Regions from separate parts of the Streptomyces sp. NPDC086519 genome, predicted to be linked through region 3. Evidence: riboswitches for the same ligand, from Rfam matches in the RefSeq annotation. Region 3 holds a riboswitch; each other region holds the start of a gene.

The links. Region 3 has a riboswitch for cyclic di-AMP ahead of AB0P24_RS28805 (M23 family metallopeptidase). Riboswitches for the same ligand answer to the same signal wherever they lie in the genome.
Positions count from the first base shown of each region.
Region 1: another riboswitch for cyclic di-AMP. It lies ahead of AB0P24_RS35640 (M23 family metallopeptidase); the one in region 3 lies ahead of AB0P24_RS28805 (M23 family metallopeptidase).
Region 2: another riboswitch for cyclic di-AMP. It lies ahead of AB0P24_RS16170 (transglycosylase SLT domain-containing protein); the one in region 3 lies ahead of AB0P24_RS28805 (M23 family metallopeptidase).

Region 1 is NZ_JBFBJL010000052.1:46,394-52,508, reverse strand. It holds gene AB0P24_RS35650 (PrsW family intramembrane metalloprotease) at 1-996, shown strand, start outside; gene AB0P24_RS35645 (aldo/keto reductase) at 1,155-2,117, opposite strand; gene AB0P24_RS35640 (M23 family metallopeptidase) at 2,203-3,237, opposite strand; cyclic di-AMP (ydaO/yuaA leader) riboswitch at 3,245-3,405, opposite strand; tRNA gene AB0P24_RS35635 (tRNA-Met) at 3,720-3,793, opposite strand; gene AB0P24_RS35630 (dihydrofolate reductase family protein) at 4,084-5,205, opposite strand; gene AB0P24_RS35625 (MarR family transcriptional regulator) at 5,272-5,793, shown strand; gene ribA (GTP cyclohydrolase II) at 5,994-6,115, shown strand, end outside.
Region 2 is NZ_JBFBJL010000014.1:172,667-178,781, forward strand. It holds gene fahA (fumarylacetoacetase) at 1-510, opposite strand, end outside; gene AB0P24_RS16165 (HAD family hydrolase) at 1,064-1,870, shown strand; gene AB0P24_RS16170 (transglycosylase SLT domain-containing protein) at 1,884-2,366, opposite strand; cyclic di-AMP (ydaO/yuaA leader) riboswitch at 2,372-2,566, opposite strand; gene AB0P24_RS16175 (polyprenyl synthetase family protein) at 3,701-4,711, shown strand; gene AB0P24_RS16180 (DUF2092 domain-containing protein) at 4,994-6,115, shown strand, end outside.
Region 3 is NZ_JBFBJL010000034.1:29,582-35,696, forward strand. It holds gene AB0P24_RS28790 (DNA topoisomerase IV subunit A) at 1-235, opposite strand, end outside; gene AB0P24_RS28795 (pitrilysin family protein) at 514-1,917, shown strand; gene AB0P24_RS28800 (pitrilysin family protein) at 1,914-3,302, shown strand; cyclic di-AMP (ydaO/yuaA leader) riboswitch at 3,528-3,691, shown strand; gene AB0P24_RS28805 (M23 family metallopeptidase) at 3,704-4,459, shown strand; gene AB0P24_RS28810 (GntR family transcriptional regulator) at 4,718-5,413, shown strand; gene AB0P24_RS28815 (HPr family phosphocarrier protein) at 5,700-5,981, opposite strand.

The DNA of each region.
Region 1 (6,115 bases), on a different contig from region 3:
TTCGCGACGAGATGGATAGCCACGGCGACCGCGGATCCGAGCAGCGCGGACACGCTCGGGGCGACCGTGATAGCGCCGGTCGTCGAGGAGTCGGCGAAAGCGGCGGCCGTGCTCCTCGTCTTCCTCTTCCGCAGACGGGACTTCACCGGGATCGTGGACGGCGTGGTGATAGCCGGGGTCACCGCCACCGGGTTCGCGTTCACCGAGAACATCCTCTACCTCGGCACGGCCTTCGGGACCGACCAGCTGACCGGCGGCAGCGGGATCGCCTCCGTCACCGCCGCGACCTTCTTCGTGCGCATCGTGATGTCGCCGTTCGCGCACCCGCTCTTCACCGTCCTCACCGGCATCGGTTTCGGCATCGCCGCGCTCTCCGGGGAGCGGCAGCGGGCGCGGCGCGTGCTGGCGCCGGTCGCCGGGCTGCTGCTCGCGATGACCATGCACGCGTTCTGGAACGGGTCCTCGACGTTCGGGCAGTACGGGTTCTTCGCCGTGTACGGCATGTTCATGGTGCCGGCGTTCGGGCTGCTGACCTGGCTGGCCGTGTGGACGCGGCAGCGGGAACTGCGGACCGTGCGGGAGGAGTTGCCGGCGTACGTCTACGCGGGGTGGCTGGGGGCGGCCGAGCCGTTCGTGCTCGGGTCGATGCGGGCGCGGCAGATGGCCCGGGAGTACGCCGCGTACCACTTCGGCAAGGCGGCGGGGAGGGCGGTCGCCGAGTACGAGGGGTACGCGACGACGCTGGCACTGCTGCGGCGCCGGGGGCAGCGGGGGCGGGCCGGGGCCGACTTCGTGGTGCGGGAGCGGGAGCTCCTCACGGAGCTGTGGAGCCGGCGGGAGCTGGTGCGGCCGGCCCTGGAGTACGCGGCCCGGACGGCCGCGCCGGGCGGGTGGCCCGGGTACGCGGGTTACCCGCCGCCGGCTCATGGGGTGCCGGGGCCGGGGTGGCCCGGGGCGGCGGTGCCGTACCCGGCCTACAACCCGTACCGGAGTTAGCGCTTCGGGGCTGCGGGGTTGCGAGGGGAGGAGGCCCGGCACCGCCGGGATGAGCCGTGGGGGCGAGCTCGGTGGCTGCGGGAGAGGATGTGAGCATCAGCCGGAAACTGCTCAGCGTCTGACGGAACTGCTGAGCGTCAGCCGGAAACTGCTGACCGTCAGGCGGAAGCCGCTGTCAGCTTGCTCAGTTCCTGGTCCGTCAGGGTCAGGTCGGCCACGCCCAGCAGGGGCGGGAGCTGTTCGAGGGTGCGCGCCGAGGCGATCGGGGCCGCGATGGTGGGCTGGGCCGCCAGCCAGGCCAGGGCGACCGTGGGGACCGGGGCCTCGTGGGCCGCGGCGATCTCGTCCAGGGCCGCCAGGACCTTCTGACCGCGGTCCGATTCGGCGTACTGGGCGGCTCGGCCCGCTCGGGCGCTGTCGACCGTCGTACCGGGGCGGTACTTGCCGGTGAGGAAGCCGGCGGCCAGGGAGAAGTAGGGGACGGCCGCGAGGCCGGTGCGGGAGGCCAGGTCCTGGAGCGGGCCCTCGTAGGTGTCGCGGGAGACCAGGTTGTAGTGAGGCTGGAGGGCGACGTACCGGGCGAGGCCCTCGCGGTCGGAGAAGTCCAGGGACTCCTGGAGCCGCTCCGGCGTGATGTTGGACGCGGCGATGTGCCGGACCTTGCCCGCCCGCACCAGCTCGTCCAGCGCGCCGATGATCTCCTCGACCGGGACCTCGGGCTGGTCGAAGTGCGTGTAGTACAGGTCGATGTGGTCGGTGCCCAGACGGCGCAGGGACGCGTCGGCGGCGGCCTTGATGTTGGCGGCGGACAGGCCCGGGTACTCGGGGTGCTGGCTGACCTTCGTCGCGATGACGACGTCGTCCCGGTTGCCGCGCGCCGCGACCCACTTGCCGATGATCGTCTCGGACTCGCCGCCCTTGTTGCCCTCGATCCACGCCGTGTACGAGTCGGCGGTGTCGACGAAGTTGCCGCCCGCGGCGGCATAGGCGTCGAGGACGGCGAAGGAGGTGGCCTCGTCGGCGGTCCAGCCGAAGACGTTACCGCCGAGGGCGAGCGGGAAGACCTCCAGGTCGGAGGCGCCGAGCTTGCGGAGGGACGGGGAAGCGGAAGAAGAAGTCATGCTTCACTTCAACACGCGACCCCGGGCGTCCCATGCCGACGCGACACGAAGTTCTTGCAAAGGCGCACCGCCTGTCCTGGGCAGGTCAGGGGTTGAGGCCCTTGCCGCGCAGCCAGGTCATCGGGTCGATGGCGGTGGCCTGGCCGTTCGGGTGGACCTCCAGGTGGAGGTGCGGGCCGGTGACGTTGCCGGTGGCGCCGACGCGGCCGATGACGTCGCCGGTGGCGACCTTCTGGCCGACCTTCACGCTGATCGAGGACTGGTGGCAGAACCACAGTTCGGTGCCGTCGTCGAGGGTGATGATCGTGCGGTAGCCGTAGGAGCCGGCCCAGCCCGCCTCGGTGACCGTGCCGCTGTGCACGGCCTTGATCAGCGTGCCGGTGGGCGCGGCGAAGTCGAGACCGGTGTGGTAGCCGGAGGACCACATGGAGCCGGCCTGGCCGAAGGTGCCGGTGATCGTGTACGAGACGACGGGCAGCGTGTACTGCTTGGCCAGCTCGGCGAGGCGGGCCTGCTCGGCCTTCTGCTTCGCGGAGGCCTCCGCCTTCTCCTTGGCGTCGGCGGCCTTCGCGGCGGCCGCCTGCTCCGCCTTGGCCTCGGCGGCGGCGACCGCCTTGTCGGCGGCGGCGACGGCCTTGGCGCTGGCCTTGGTGTCGAGCTGGTTCTGCTGCTGCGCCGCCTGGGCGATGATCCGGCTGCGCAGCGCCTCACCGGCGTTCGAGGAGGAGTCCGCGTGGGCGGCGGTCGTCGTGGTGACGCTGCTGAGCGCGGTCTGGGTGGCCTGGTGGCCGCCGCCCTCGCCGAGCAGGGAGCTGACGGAGGAGGGCAGGTCGGGCAGGGAGATGGAGACCGGCGGCTTGCCGGTGTTGGCGCTGGCCATGCCGCCCGCGCCGACGGCGGCGATGACGCCGACGCCGAGAACCGTGGAGCTGCGGGCGAGCCCGCCGCCCTTCTGCTTGGCGACCCGGTGCCGGCCGCGAGCCGCGGAGAGGGACTCCTCGGTGGGGTTCCACTCCTCGAAGGGGCCCTCGTCGGGGCGGTAGCCGCCGTAGCCGAAGGTGTCGGGCTGACGCTGGCTGGGCACGAACGGGGCTGTGGGAGCAGGCGGGTTGGACGCCACGCGGGCGCACTCCTTTCCTTCCGCCGCCTACCGGGTTAGCTGACGGGTTCGGAGCGGGAAGGTCTCCTACGCGTGTATACCGGCCGTTTCGTACCCGGCGGTAGCCTCGCGATTCACCCCAAGGTGGTGGTTCCCCGGTTCCCTTGCGGGATTCGGCGCGTGCGCACGGAGCCGTCTCGGGTGACGGCTGGGACGACCGCGCTGCGTTATCGAACGTTAATAGACCCGGCCATGAGATTCCAAGCCGTTCGTCTTGATCATTAAGCTTTCAAGGCCTGGACTTACCTGCCACGATCGGTCAAAAGCGGTCGAGTCGACGGTGCGCGCCGCTCACCTCAGGAGTCACACCGGTTTTGATGGTGACTCAGTTGTGATGCGGAGGGCGGCGGCCCGGACACCGAACGTGACGACGTTCGCCGGATTTGCCGGGACATGACTCAGGGCCGGAATCCTCTGATGTGGATTCCGGCCCTGGGTTTCAGTAGCGGGGACAGGATTTGAACCTGCGACCTCTGGGTTATGAGCCCAGCGAGCTACCGAGCTGCTCCACCCCGCGTCGTTGACACCAGCATACGCCATCCGAAGGGTGGGAGTCACACCGGTTAAGTCTCGTGCGGTCCGGTGGGGTCTGTGGGGTCTGTGGCCGCGGGCAGGCGGGGGCTGATCGCGCAGTTCCCCGCGCCCCTTCCGGGGCGCGTTGCTGCGGCACCCCTTCAGGGGCGCGGGGAACTGCGCGAGCAACCACTACGCACCCGCACCCGCACCCGCACCCGCACCCGCACCCGCACCCGCACCCGCGAAAGAACTCCAGCCCCCCGCCCCGGTCGCCCCCTCCAGCCCGCCTGCTCAGCCGAGAAGATGCCCGTTCGGTGCCTTCGCGTGCGCCTCGAACTCGCCCAGGAGCAGCACCTCCACCCCCGCCTCCCGCAGCGCCCCCGTCCCGTCGGCCGCCGTCACGAACGTGTCCGGCTCGCGCCACGCGGTCACCACTCGCCGCACCCCGGCCCGCAGGATCAGCTCGGCGCAGGGGTACGGGCGGGAGGCGCGGTGGGTGCAGGGTTCGAGGCTGGTGTAGACCGTGGCGGCGGGCAGGCGGGGGTCGGCCGGGAGGATCTTGGCCAGGGCCGCCTCCTCCGCGTGGACCACGGCGTCGCCGGCCTCCCTGGAGTGGCCGCGGGCCAGTTCCGTGCCGTCGGCCGCGACCACCACCGCGCCGACGCTGAACGCGGTCCGGGAGGGCGGGCAGTCGGCCGCCAGTTCGCAGGCGAGCCGCAGCCAGTGGCGGTCGGCGGCGGAGGGCGCCGGGCCCGTGCCGGGGGCCGTGGGCTCGTACCGCATCAGGACGACGTCCTCGATACGGCGGCTCTCCAGGAGCCGCAGCCGCCCGGCCTGGTATCCGCCCGGTCCGAACAGCCGCGGTGCCTTCGGGTCGCCGACGAGGAGGGGGGCCAGGACCAGCTGGAGCTCGTCGGCCAGGCCCTGCTGGAGGAGCTGGGTGTGGACCGTGCCGCCGCCCTCGACCATCAGGCGCCGTACCCCCCGCACGTCGTGCAGGTGCTCCAGGAGGAGCCGCCAGTCGAGCTCCGGGCCCAGCGACACGACGTCCGCCGCCACCTGGGCCCGCTCCGCGCCCTCGTCCGTCGTGTAGACGACCTTCGCGCCGCCCGTGTGCCAGAACCTGGCCTCCGGGTCGAGCTCACCGGTCGCGGTGACCGTGATCTTGAGGGGGTACTCGGGCTTGCCCGCCGCGACCCGGGCCGCGCGCCGCTCCGGGTCGTTGACCAGGAGCCGCGGGTTGTCCGCGCGGATGGTGCCGGCGCCGATCAGGATCGCGTCGACGGACGCCCGCACCTCGTCGACGCGGTCGAAGTCGGCCGGCGAGGAGAGCAGCAGCCGGTCGGGGCCGGTGTCGTCGAGGTAGCCGTCGAGGGAGACGGCGGCGGAGAGCAGGACGTGGGGGTACGGCATCGGACGCGCTCACTCCCGGGGACGGGCAGTCTTGGTTAAAGTTTGAAACAAACCTACACTGGATGCATGACGACTCGCTGGCTCACTCCGAAGGAGCAGCGCGCGTGGCGCGCGTTCATGGCCGCGACGAACCTGCTGGAGGACGCGATCGACCGGCAGCTCCAGCAGGACGCCGGTATGCCGCACCTGTACTACGGCATCCTCGCCAACCTCTCCGAGGAGCCGGAGCGCAAGCTGCGCATGACCGATCTCGCCGAGAAGTCGAAGATCACCCGGAGTCGGCTGACGTACGCCGTGACGCGGCTGGAGAAGGACGGGCTGATCCGGCGCGAGGACTGCCAGTGGGACAAGCGGAGCAGCTTCGCGATCCTGACCGACGCGGGCATGGCCGTACTGGAGCGCACGGCGCCGGGGCACGTGGAGACCGTACGGGCGGCGGTCTTCGACCAGCTCTCCGACGAGCAGGTGGAGCAGTTGGAGACGATCGGTTCCGCGATCGCGCGGGCGCTGGAGGGCGGCGAGACCCCCAGGCCCACGTCGGACGAGGTGCCGTGGCGGCGCCGGTCGTCCCCCTGTTCCGGTTCGTGAGCCCCGGCCTCCGTCGCCTCCGTCGCGGACAGCGCCGCCGCGGATCGTGAACCCGGGCTTCCGGAACCTCGCACAACCTGTTGCTTCAAATTTAAAACATGGGTAGGGTTCCCTCCGTGGATCTGCTTCAAATCTGAAGCAGGCACCCGCGACGTCCCGTACCGGGACTGCCGTCCTGCACCCGGACACTGGAGAACCCGATGACCGACTTCCCCGCCGCCACCCAGCGCGCCCGTGTCCGGGTCCCGCTGCGCTTCAACGACGGCTACAGCGTCGACGCCGAGCTGGTCACCTTCCATGGCCTGACCGACGGCCAGGAGCA
Region 2 (6,115 bases), on a different contig from region 3:
TCCCGACGGCCGTACGACGTCCGTCCCGGACACCACGACCGTGCCCGCGCGGCCGTGGTAACCGATCGGCAGGTGCTTCCAGTTGGGGGTGAGCGGTTCGGCGGCGTCGGGGCGGAAGATGCGGCCGGCGTTTCGGGCGTGGTTCTCCGAGGCGTAGAAGTCGACGTAGTCGGCGACCTCGAACGGGAGGTGCAGGGTCACCTCGGGCAGCGGGTGGAAAAGGGGGGTGAGCGTCTCGCGGTGCGCGGGCACGGTCACCCAGGCGGTCAGGGCGCGCCGTACGTCCGACCAGGCGGTGCGGCCCGCGGCCAGCAGCGGGTTGAGGGTGGGGCGGGCGAGCAGGGAGGCGTACGGGGAGCCGAGCGCGAGGGCCGCGGCGCCGGCGTCGAGGACGTGGTCTCCGAGGCGGACGCCGACCCTCCGTTCCGCGCTCCCGGAGGTCGAGAACACGCCGTACGGAAGGTTGTGCGGGCCGAAGGGGTCACCCTCGGGGACCTCGAAAGGGGGCAAGGGGGGCATGGGGTGACTGCCTCACTCTCATCCGTGCCGCACGGGGCCGACCATGTGGCGACGTCTCTATGGCGTTGCGCGGCATTCCATGTGGTCGCGCCACACGTTACGGGTGAGTCGACTGTCGTGGCAGTGTCTAAAGAGTTCGCAATGTCCCGATACGCCTTGTCGGAGTGGTCGATTCCGGCTTGGCGTCCTTTGGGGGACACGGGCGGGGTGGGTCCGGTTCGTAGGGGGACCCGTGGGGGGACCCGTGGCCAGGAATGCCGTCAGCGTGCCGTTCGAGGCGGACCGGGACGTGCCGGGCCCGATCGTCAAGTTCGGCGACTGTCCGCTGACCGGGACGAGGGCATCGAACCGGTGGAGGCCTTCGTCGGCCATGGCGAGTGGTTCCAGCAGAGACCGGTGCCCGAACCGGAGCGGGTGCGGACGGTCGCCGTGGACCGGCACAGGACGAAAGGCGTCAACCGGCCCCAGCACGGCGACAGCGGGCGCCACTTGAGGCCGAAACACGTGGTGAGTCGCAGGGACGTGCTGTCCGTATTCTCTGATCATGGTCGCACCCTCCCCGTACTCACTGGTCGCCACCGACCTGGACGGCACGCTGCTGCGTGCCGACGACACCCTTTCGGAACGGTCGCTCGCCGCACTCGCGCGGGCCGGCCGGGCCGGTGCCCGGCACCTCGTGGTGACCGGCCGCCCCGCGCCGAGAGTGCGCCCCCTCCTCGACGACCTCGGCTGCACGGGACTCGCGGTCTGCGGCCAGGGCGCGCAGGTGTACGACGCCGGCGCGGACCGGCTGCTGTGGTCGGTCACCCTGGACCGGGAGCTGGCGGAGACCGCGCTCGGCAAGATCGAGGCCGAGGTCGGCCAGGTGTACGCGGCCGTCGACCAGGACGGCGTGGACGGGCTCACGCTCATCGAGCCGGGCTATCTGATGCCCCACCCCACCCTGCCCGCGCTGCGCGTCGCCCGGCGTGACGACCTGTGGTGCGCGCCCATCAGCAAGGTGCTGCTGCGCCACCACACCCTGTCCGACGACGAACTGGCGGCCACCGCCCGCTCGGTGGTCGGATCGCTGGCGACGGTCACCATGTCGGGGCCGGGGACCGTCGAGCTCCAGCCGTGCGGGGTGACCAAGGCGACCGGGCTCGCGCTGGCCGCCGACCATCTGGGACTGAACTCCGAACAGGCCATCGCCTTCGGTGACATGCCCAACGACATCCCCATGTTCGAGTGGGCCGCCTACGGGGTGGCGATGGGCAACGCCCACCCCGAACTCAAGGCGCTGGCCGACGAGATCACCACGTCGAACGAGGACGACGGCATCGCCGTCGTCCTCGAAAGACTCTTCGACTGACGCGGGGCGTCGATCAGTACGCGCCGTGCACGTTGTCGATCGAGCCGTACCGCGCGGCGGCGTAGTTGCAGGCGGCGGTGATGTTCGCGACCGGGTCGTAGATGTCGAACGACGTGCCGGCCACGTGGTAGGTGTTGAACGTCGGGGCGATCACCTGGAGCAGGCCCTTGGAGGGGATGCCGGCGGCCGCGTTGGAGTCCCAGAGGTTGATGGCCCTCGGGTTGCCGGAGGACTCCCGCATCACGTTGCGGTAGATGCCGTTGTAGGTGCCCGGGATGTGCTTCTCCGACATGATCGCGAGCGACTCGCGGATCCAGCCGTCGAGGTTGTTCGGGTACCCGGCGAGGGTCGTCGAGGCCGCCGTGGTGGTGGAGGAGGTGGCGGCGGAGGCGGCGGTCGCCCCGATGAGCGGGAGGCCGAGGAGGGCGGCGCCGGTGCAGGCGACGACGAGCGTGCGGGCGATGCGGGTACGGCGGTTCTGAACGGCAGCAGGCATGGCGAAGTTCCTCTCCGTCGCCTGCGAGGTGAGCTGTCGGGTTCGGGCCCGGGGAGTGCCCGGCCGCACCGCCCGAAGACGATGCGACTTCACCCCTAGCCGTTCCGGAACGACGTCTGTTGGTGACGTCGGCCGCCCGGTCCGGCGACTTACCTGGTTCCCCCGCTCCTGCCTGCGAATGGACTCGTCGATGGGTCAAGACGGGCGGCGGCAGGATTCGGCGTCCGCCCGGCGAGCGGGAACGTATGCGAGAGCACATGTCCGAAACAAGTGGTCGATTCACAGAACACACCGATTGACCTTGAACTGAGGCGTATGTGGTACTTGATCCTTTGCGGTCGCCAATCCTCAACTGGCCCACGGGTAAAGGGAAGAACGGGGCGGCTTGTGGCCTGGTGTCGCCCAGGTCACGTGACCTACTTCACGGGAACGCAATAACCGCAAATCAGACATGAGGGATTCATGGAATCCGTCTATTTCAGGGTTCAACATTTTAAAACCCCGCCCGCATTTGCATGAATCGCCCGCTTCGGAGTGATGGAATGGGCGACATTAGGGTCAATTTCAGCCATAAGTCCGAATTGCTGGTCTGTGTCCGGCGCGAGTCCGCCTCGCCGCTCGGCCCCCCCTCAACCCTCCGGAGCACCCGGTGGCCGTGGGGTGGGTACGTGACGCTCGTCATGTTGGGGGTGGGGGGCGGGCCCCCGGGAGCCTCCTCCGGGGCGCGTGTCCGCCGCGAGGGCGGAACCTCCGCTGCGGTGCGTGTCGTTGTCATGGTGGTCGTCCGTGACGCGGGCCGTGATGGCCGCTCCGATCGAGGGGATGCAGATCAAGGGGAGGCGGAGGGCGTCGTGCGTGATCTCGTGGAAGAAGGGCGTGCGGAGGTGCGCGAGGTGTCGCCGTGCGCGCATCGGGTGCCTCCGTCGGCTTCGACGGCCGGCGGAGGGGGTACGCCCGGGCAGGTGATGTCGGCCGGGAGAGCCGGGAGAGCCGGGAGAGAAAGGGCGGTTTCCGGGCAGCAGTCAGTCGGGAGACTCGTCGCGGGACGGGACGCCGGGCGCGTCCCCGGGCTCGAACCCGGCGTCCGCCCCGGTGCGGGACACGGCCTGCGCCATGGTTCGGGACAACTGTCCGCACTTCCTGTTAAGTCAGTGGATGTCGGGTCGTATCGGCTGATCAAAAACATAACGGTCGTGATCCGATAGCGCCCGGGGTGTAACCGTGGGCGCTATCGGTGATCGAAACCTGACCGGATACGCTGACTTGAGTGATGGCAGCGACCTATCGACAAACCGTGTAATCGCCAGTAGACACCAGCAGACAGGAGACCCCTCGTGACCGTCGTCGGGCCGTTCGGGCTGAGCGTGCGGGACCAGGCTCTGGAAGCCGATGTCCAGGCCGGATTGACGGCTGTCGAGGAAGGCTTGCTAGAAGCCACCAAGAGCGAGGTCCCGTTCATCACGGAGGCCGCGCAGCACCTCGTACGGGCCGGGGGGAAGCGGTTCCGTCCGCTGCTGGTGATGCTCGCCGCGCAGTTCGGCGACCCGTACGCGCCGGGTGTCGTGCCGTCGGCCGTCGTCGTCGAGCTCACGCACCTGGCCACGCTCTACCACGACGACGTCATGGACGAGGCCTCCGTGCGACGCGGTGTCGACAGCGCCAACACCCGCTGGGGTAATTCGCTCGCCGTCCTCACGGGTGACTTCCTCTTCGCCCGCGCCTCCCAGATCCTCGCCGACCTCGGTCCCGAGGCGGTCCGGGTCCAGGCCCTCGCGTTCGAACGGCTGGTGACCGGCCAGATCCTGGAGACGGCGGGTCCGACGGACGGCCGTGACCCGGTAGAGCACTACCTCGACGTGCTGGGCGGCAAGACCGGCTCGCTGGTCGCTGTCTCCTGCCGCTTCGGCGCGATGCTGTCCGGCGCCGACGAGACGGTCGTCGACGTCCTCACCCAGTACGGCGAACGTCTCGGTGTCGCCTTCCAGCTCGCCGACGACGTCCTGGACATCGCCTCCGACTCCCAGGAGTCCGGGAAGACCCCGGGAACCGACCTCCGCGAGGGCGTGCCCACGCTTCCGGTGCTGCGGCTGCGGGAACGGGCGGCCCGGCTGGGGCTGGCCGAGGACATCGCCCTGTGCGAACTGCTGGACTCCGACCTCACGGACGACGCGCGGCACGCGGAGGCCCTGGCGGCGCTCCGGGCGCATCCCGCGCTGGAGCTGGCTCGCCGGGACGCGGTCCGGTACGCGGAGGAGGCGCGGGCCGTGCTGGCTCCGCTCCCGGAGTGCGATCCGAAGGCCGCGCTGGTGGAGCTGTGCGACGCGGTGGTGCACCGCGCCGGATGACTCCGGCGGGCCCTGCCGGCCCCGCAGCGGTCGCGCCCTACGGCACGTGACAGGAGGCGCCTTCGCCGTACGACCCCTACGGGTCACGGAAGGCGCCTCCACCCTTGTGTCATACCGCAGGTGTACATGGAGTTGGCTCCGTGGTCTGACGCTTCCGCGCGCCCCATTTGGTGAGATGGAAACCACGGAAATCACCACCACTCACCGGTTCGGGTGAGAATGGCGGCTCAGGGTGGGACACGTGCGAGGACGGCCGCCGCCGACGACGGAGGTAAGGCACACATGGCACCGTACGAATCCGACGACAGCACGGGGGCCGCGCAGGCCGACGACGAGCTGCGCGACGAGTTGCGAGCCGAGCGGCGTCGCAAGGCCGCACGGTACGGCGTCCCGCTCGCGGTGGTGGGGGTGGCCGCGGCCACCATCGGCCTGGTCCCGGCGCTCGCCGACTCCGGTGACCCCGACCTGCCGAAGATCACCGCGCAGGAACTCATCGACAAGATCGCCAAGTCGGACGTGCAGCAACTGTCCGGCACCGTGAAGATCAGCACCGACCTCGGCCTGCCCGACCTCGGCGGTCTGGAGAGCAGCCTGCTGTCCGGGGCGACCCAGGGCAGCGGCGGCGGCTCGTCCGCCGACCCGACCGGCAAGCTCACCGAGCTGGCCTCCGGCGTGCACACCCTGCGAGTGGCCGCCGACGGCCCCGAGAAGCAGAAGGTGTCGGTGCTGGAGAGCGGCGCCGAGTACAGCCTCATCCACAACGGCACCGACGTGTGGGGCTACGACAGCAAGTCCAACGAGGTCTACCACTCCACCGCCGCCGACTCCGGCAAGGCCGAGCAGCACGAAGTACCGGCCACGCCCAAGGACTTCGCCGACGAGTTCCTCAAGTCGGTCGACGGCACCACCTCGGTGACCGTCGACGGCACCGCCCAGGTCGCCGGCCGCGACGCCTACCGGCTCGTCATCAAGCCCAAGCAGTCCGGTACGACGGCCGGCGCGATCAGCATCGCGGTGGACGCCAGGACCGGCACACCGCTGAAGTTCACGCTCACGCCGTCGAGCGGCGGCGCGGCCGTGGTCGACGTCGGCTACACCCAGGTCAGCTTCGCGAAGCCGGCCGCCTCCACCTTCGACTTCACCCCGCCCAAGGGTGCCAAGGTCACCGAGGGCGACAAGGCCGACAAGGCCGACAAGGCCGGCAAGGCCGGCAAGACGCGCGAGGGCAGCGGGGCGGACCAGGGCGGCAAGTCCTCCGAGACGCCCGGCCACGGCTCCGCCAAGGGCCTCGACGAGTCCGGCTTCAAGGTCCTCGGCAAGGGCTGGAACTCCATAGCCGTCCTCGACACCGGCAGCAAGGGTGGCCTGCCCAGCGGCTCCGCCTCCGGTGGCGGCGACCTGGGC
Region 3 (6,115 bases):
GCGCGCACTTCACATAGCCGCGCTCGGGGCGCAGCCCCATCTCGTTCATCTGGTAGACGATCCGGCGGTGCACCGGCTTGAGGCCGTCGCGGGCGTCCGGCAGGGCGCGCGAGTAGATGACCGAGTACGCGTACTCGAGGTAGGAGCCGCGCATCTCGTCCACGACGTCGATGTCGAGGATCCTCTCCTCGAACGCGTCGTCGGGCGGCGGGGTCTTCGTGCTGCGGCGGGCCATCGCTGCCGGCTCCTTGCTCATGCGTGAACGGATCTGACGCGGACCATTGTGGACCGCGGCACTGACAACCCGGGCCAGGGCCCGGTCGCCGCGGCCCGCCCCGGTGCCGGAAGCCGTCACAGGGCGGGTGGGACGCAGGCTACGCGATCCGCCCGTGCGATCCGCTGTGGGCGTACGTCGTGCGGGAACTTCGCCGGGTCCCCGCACGCTTGCATACAGTGGCAGGACCGGCATAAAAACCGCGGTTCGAGACCGCTTCCGCGAGCGAAGGGACGTACATGCCCATGGGTCACACGACCACGGCCGAGACAGGCTCCGGAGGCCTGGCAGCGACCGAGCACCGCTTGGCCAACGGTCTGCGCGTGGTGCTCTCCGAGGACCACCTGACCCCGGTCGCGGCGGTCTGCCTCTGGTACGACGTCGGTTCCCGGCACGAAGTCAAGGGCCGTACCGGCCTGGCTCACCTTTTCGAGCACCTGATGTTCCAGGGCTCCGCCCAGGTGAAGGGCAACGGCCACTTCGAGCTCGTCCAGGGCGCCGGCGGCTCGCTCAACGGCACCACCAGCTTCGAGCGCACCAACTACTTCGAGACCATGCCCACCCACCAGCTGGAGCTCGCCCTCTGGCTGGAGGCCGACCGCATGGGCTCCCTGCTCGCCGCCCTCGACGACGAGTCGATGGAGAACCAGCGGGACGTCGTCAAGAACGAGCGCCGCCAGCGCTACGACAACGTCCCCTACGGCACCGCCTTCGAGAAGCTGACCGCGCTCGCCTACCCGGAGGGCCACCCCTACCACCACACGCCGATCGGCTCGATGGCGGACCTGGACGCGGCCACCCTGGAGGACGCCCGCGCGTTCTTCCGCACCTACTACGCGCCCAACAACGCCGTCCTGTCGGTCGTCGGCGACATCGACCCGGAACAGACGCTCGCCTGGATCGAGAAGTACTTCGGTTCCATCCCGGCGCACGACGGCAAGCCCACCCCGCGCGACGGCTCGCTGCCCGACGTCATCGGCGAACAGCTGCGCGAGGTCGTCGTGGAGGAGGTGCCCGCACGCGCGTTGATGGCCGCCTACCGGCTCCCGGAGGACGGCACGCGCGCGTCCGACGCGGCCGACCTGGCCCTCACCGTCCTCGGCGGCGGCGAGTCCTCCCGGCTCTACAACCGCCTGGTGCGGCGCGACCGCACGGCCGTCGCCGCCGGCTTCGGGCTGCTGCGGCTCGCCGGGGCGCCCTCCCTGGGCTGGCTCGACGTGAAGACCTCAGGTGACGTCGAGGTGCCGGTCATCGAGGCCGCCATCGACGAGGAGCTCGCCCGGTTCGCCGCGGAGGGCCCGACGCCCGAGGAGATGGAGCGCGCCCAGGCCCAGTTGGAGCGCGAGTGGCTGGACCGGCTCGGCACCGTCGCGGGCCGCGCCGACGAACTGTGCCGGTTCGCCGTCCTGTTCGGCGACCCGCAGCTCGCCCTGACCGCCGTCCAGCGCGTTCTCCAGATCACCCCCGAGGAGGTCCAGGAGGTCGCCAAGGCCCGCCTGCGTCCCGACAACCGCGCGGTGCTCGTCTACGAGCCGCTGTCCGCGGAGTCCGCGGAGCACACCCAGGAGGCGGGGCGCGGCGAGGACCCGGAGCAGGAAGCGACCGTAGAGGCCGGCAACGAGAACGAGGAGACGGCCAAGTGACCGAGCTCGCCACCATGGACTTCCACCCCCGGCCGCAGCCCGGCGAGGCCAGGCCCTGGGCCTTCCCCGCCCCCGAGCGCGGCACCCTGGACAACGGCCTGACCGTGCTGCGCTGCCACCGACCCGGCCAGCAGGTCGTCGCCGTCGAGGTACTCCTGGACGCGCCCCTGGACGCCGAGCCGGCCGGCCTGGACGGCGTCGCCACGATCATGGCGCGCGCCTTCTCCGAGGGCACCGACAAGCACTCCGCCGAGGAGTTCGCCGCCGAGCTGGAGCGGGCCGGCGCCACCCTCGACGCGCACGCCGACCACCCCGGCGTCCGGATCAGCCTGGAGGTCCCGGCCTCCCGGCTCGCCAAGGGCCTCGGGCTGCTCTCCGACGCCCTCAGGGCGCCCGCCTTCGCCGAGAGCGAGGTCGAACGGCTGGTCCGCAACCGCCTCGACGAGATCCCGCACGAGCTGGCCAACCCCAGCCGCCGGGCCGCCAAGGAGCTCTACAAGGAGCTGTTCCCGGCCACCGTGCGGATGTCCCGGCCGCGCCAGGGCACCGAGGACACGGTCGAGAAGATCGACGCGACCGCCGTCCGCGCGTTCTACGACCGGCACGTCCGCCCCGCCACGGCCACCGCGGTCGTCGTCGGCGACCTGACCGGCATCGACCTCGACGAGCTGCTCGGCGAGACCCTGGGCGCCTGGCGCGGCTCCACCGCCCAGCCCCGGCCGGTCCCGCCCGTCTCCGCCGACGACACCGGCCGGGTCGTCATCGTGGACCGCCCCGGCGCCGTCCAGACCCAGCTGCTGATCGGCCGCGTCGGCCCCGACCGGCACGACCGCGTCTGGCCCGCCCAGGTGCTCGGCACCTACTGCCTGGGCGGCACCCTCACCTCCCGTCTGGACCGCGTCCTGCGCGAGGAGAAGGGCTACACCTACGGCGTCCGCTCCTTCGGGCAGGTCCTGCGCTCCGCCCCCGACGGCACCGGCGCCTCGATGCTCGCCATCAGCGGCTCCGTGGACACCCCGAACACCGGCCCGGCGCTGACCGACCTGTGGACGGTGCTGCGCACGCTCGCCGCCGAGGGACTCACGGACGCCGAGCGCGACGTGGCCGTGCAGAACCTCGTTGGGGTGGCGCCGCTCAAGTACGAGACGGCGGCGGCCGTCGCGGGCACCCTGGCCGACCAGGTCGAGCAGCACCTGCCCGACGACTTCCAGGCCACGCTCTACCGGCAACTCGCGGGCACCGGCACGGTGGAGGCCACCGCGGCGGTCGTGAACGCCTTCCCGGTGGACCGCCTGGTGACCGTCCTGGTCGGGGACGCGGCGCAGATCAAGGAGCCCGTCGAGGCCCTCGGCATCGGCGGCGTCACGGTCGTCGCGGCGGAGTAGCCGCACGCGACTCCGGCGGAGCAGCTGCACGCAACTCCACGCGCGCGTGCGGAGCCCTGGTGGCCGACGGCCACCAGGGCTCTCGAATGTCCGAATTGGGATGGAGGTTGCCTGTCTGCCCTGTGGGATGCGCTACAAAAGCCGTGATCCGTTTGGGCATTGAAAGCAGCCCCTCATAGGTTCTTCCGGGCTGTCCGTCAGGCAGTGCGCCGCGCCCGCGGCACCGGACAGCCATCGCCGAGTCCCCGTACGGCGCGAGCCAGGGGAGCCGGGGACCCACGCAGTCCCTGGGGTGAATCGGGCGCCCGCGCGTACCGCGAGGGGGCCCGTAGGAGACCTTCCTGCTCCGAACCCGTCAGCTAACCCGGTAGGCGAGAGGGAAGGAAAGGACCAGCCTCTACATGGCGTTCATGTGCGCCTCCGGGAAGCACCGTCGTCCCGGCCGGGTGAAGCGCACCACCGCGCAGGCCGCCGGCATCGCGGCCCTCACCACCACGGGTGTCATCGGCACCGTCTCGGCCGCCCCCGCGCTCGCCGCCGAGAACTCCGTCGAGCAGACCGGCCTCACCCCGGTCATCACGATGAGCGATTCCGTCGCCGAGCAGATCGACGCCCAGGCAGCGGCCCAGAAGGCCGTCGCCGAGCGCAAGGCGGCCGCGGAGGCCGCCCGCCAGAAGGCCGCCGAGCAGGCCAGGAAGGAGCGCGCGGCCAAGGCGCGCGCCGCCCGCGCGGCCGAGCGCAAGCGCCTGAACACCTTCGTCGCGCCGATCAGCGACTCCTACGTGTCCACCGGCTACCAGACCGGCGGCTCCCTGTGGTCCTCCGGCACCCACACCGGCATCGACTTCCACGCCGCCAGCGGCACCGTCGTGCACGCGGTCGGCACCGGCACGGTCGTCTCCACCGGCTGGGGCGGGGCGTACGGCAACGAGATCGTCATCAGGATGGCCGATGGCATGTACACCCAGTACGGCCACCTCTCGTCCATCGGCGTCTCGGTGGGCCAGAAGGTCACCCCGGGCCAGCAGATCGGCCTCTCCGGCGCGACCGGCAACACCACCGGCCCCCACCTTCACTTCGAGGCCCGCACCACCCCGGACTACGGCTCCGACGTCGACCCGGTCGCCTACCTCCGCAAGCACGGCGTGCACGTCTGACAGGAGCCGGCGGGCGACCGGGCGGCGCGCCCCGTGGGAAACGCGGCGTGGCCAGGTCCCGGGGACGCCCGACGACATCCGGTGAGATCTTCCGAAGCCCCGGCCCGGTGCCGGGGCTTTCGTCGTTTTCGTACACCCGGTGTCCAAAATATATCCCCGGATTCCGGCCCGCCGTCGGAAATTCCGGCTCATTGCAATAGAGTCACGGAACGGGCGCCACTCGGCGGCGTTTCACGGGGATTAAGGCGGAGGTCGGTCATGCGTATTCCGGCGCACTCGGTATGCACGGCGATCCGGGACGACATCGTCGCGGGTGTCTACGAGCGAGGCAGCCGGCTCACCGAGGAACTCCTGGCCCGCCGTTACGGGGTCTCGCGCGTCCCGGTCCGCGAGGCCCTGCGCACCCTGGAGGCCGAGGGGTTCGTGGTGACGCGCCGGCATGCGGGCGCGTGCGTCGCCGAACCGACCGAGCAGGAGGCCGCCGACCTGCTGGAGATGCGCATGCTCCTGGAGCCGCTCGGCGCTCTGCGGGCCGCCCAGCGCCGCACCGAGGCCCACCTGAAGGTGTTGCGCGGACTGGTCAGGCTGGGCCAGGAGCGGGCCAGGCGGGGCAACAGCGAGGACCTGCGCTCCCTGGGTGGCTGGTTCCACGAGACGCTCGCCCAGGCCTCCGGCAGCCACGCCCTGACCTCGACACTGACCCAGTTGCGGCACAAGATCGCCTGGATGTACACCACGGAGACGCCCGCCAACCCCGTGGAGTCCTGGACGGAGCACGGCGCCATCGTGGACGCGGTGGCGCGCGGCGACGGCGAGCGTGCCCGGGCGATCACGGCACTGCACACCGAGCGCTCGACGGTCTCCCACCGGCTCCGCTTCTCCGGCACCACCGAACGGGCGAACGGTGTGAGGACTTCGCAACACCCCGTAAACATGTCGGGCCTGCGGCATTAACACGCGCACCGTATACAAAGAAGTGTTATTCGGCGGGGCCTGTTTTCTGTGCCCTAATTCACGCGCGCCGGGAATTAGCGGTCGCGCTTCTTTCGTCTGCCCGCGGTAAAGCCGGGCGCCGGAGCCTTCACGAACTCGGGGGCGGATCCCTCGCAAAGCCGTGTGCGGCCCTGCCATGAAGTCATGTGCGGCTGTCATGGAATGACGGCACATGCGGGGCGGACGACGGGGCCGGGCCGTCCCCCGTGGGAGTCGGCCCGGCCCCGGACGTGCGGATGCCCGGTGCTCAGACGGTCTCGGGGAGCTCCTCGAGACCCTCGGCGACCAGCTTGGCCAGGCGGTCGAGGGCGGCCTCGGCGTCCTCGGCCTCGGAGGCGAGGACGACTTCCTCGCCGCCCTGGGCGCCCAGCCCCAGGACAGCCAGCATGGAGGCCGCGTTGACGGGGCTGCCCCCGGCCTTGGCGATCGTCACCGGGACGCCTGCGGCCGTGGCGGCTCGGACGAAGATGGAAGCGGGGCGGGCGTGGAGGCCCTCGGCCCAGCCGACGTTGACGCGGCGCTCAGCCATGTGATGCTGCCCTTCGGTGTTCAGGGTTGTCTAGACCAGTTTTCCATACCGTGAAGCGACCCCGGAGCGGACATCGGTTGCTCCGGGTGTGCCGCCGGACCGCGGCCTCGGTCCGGCTTCCGTCCTCCACAGAC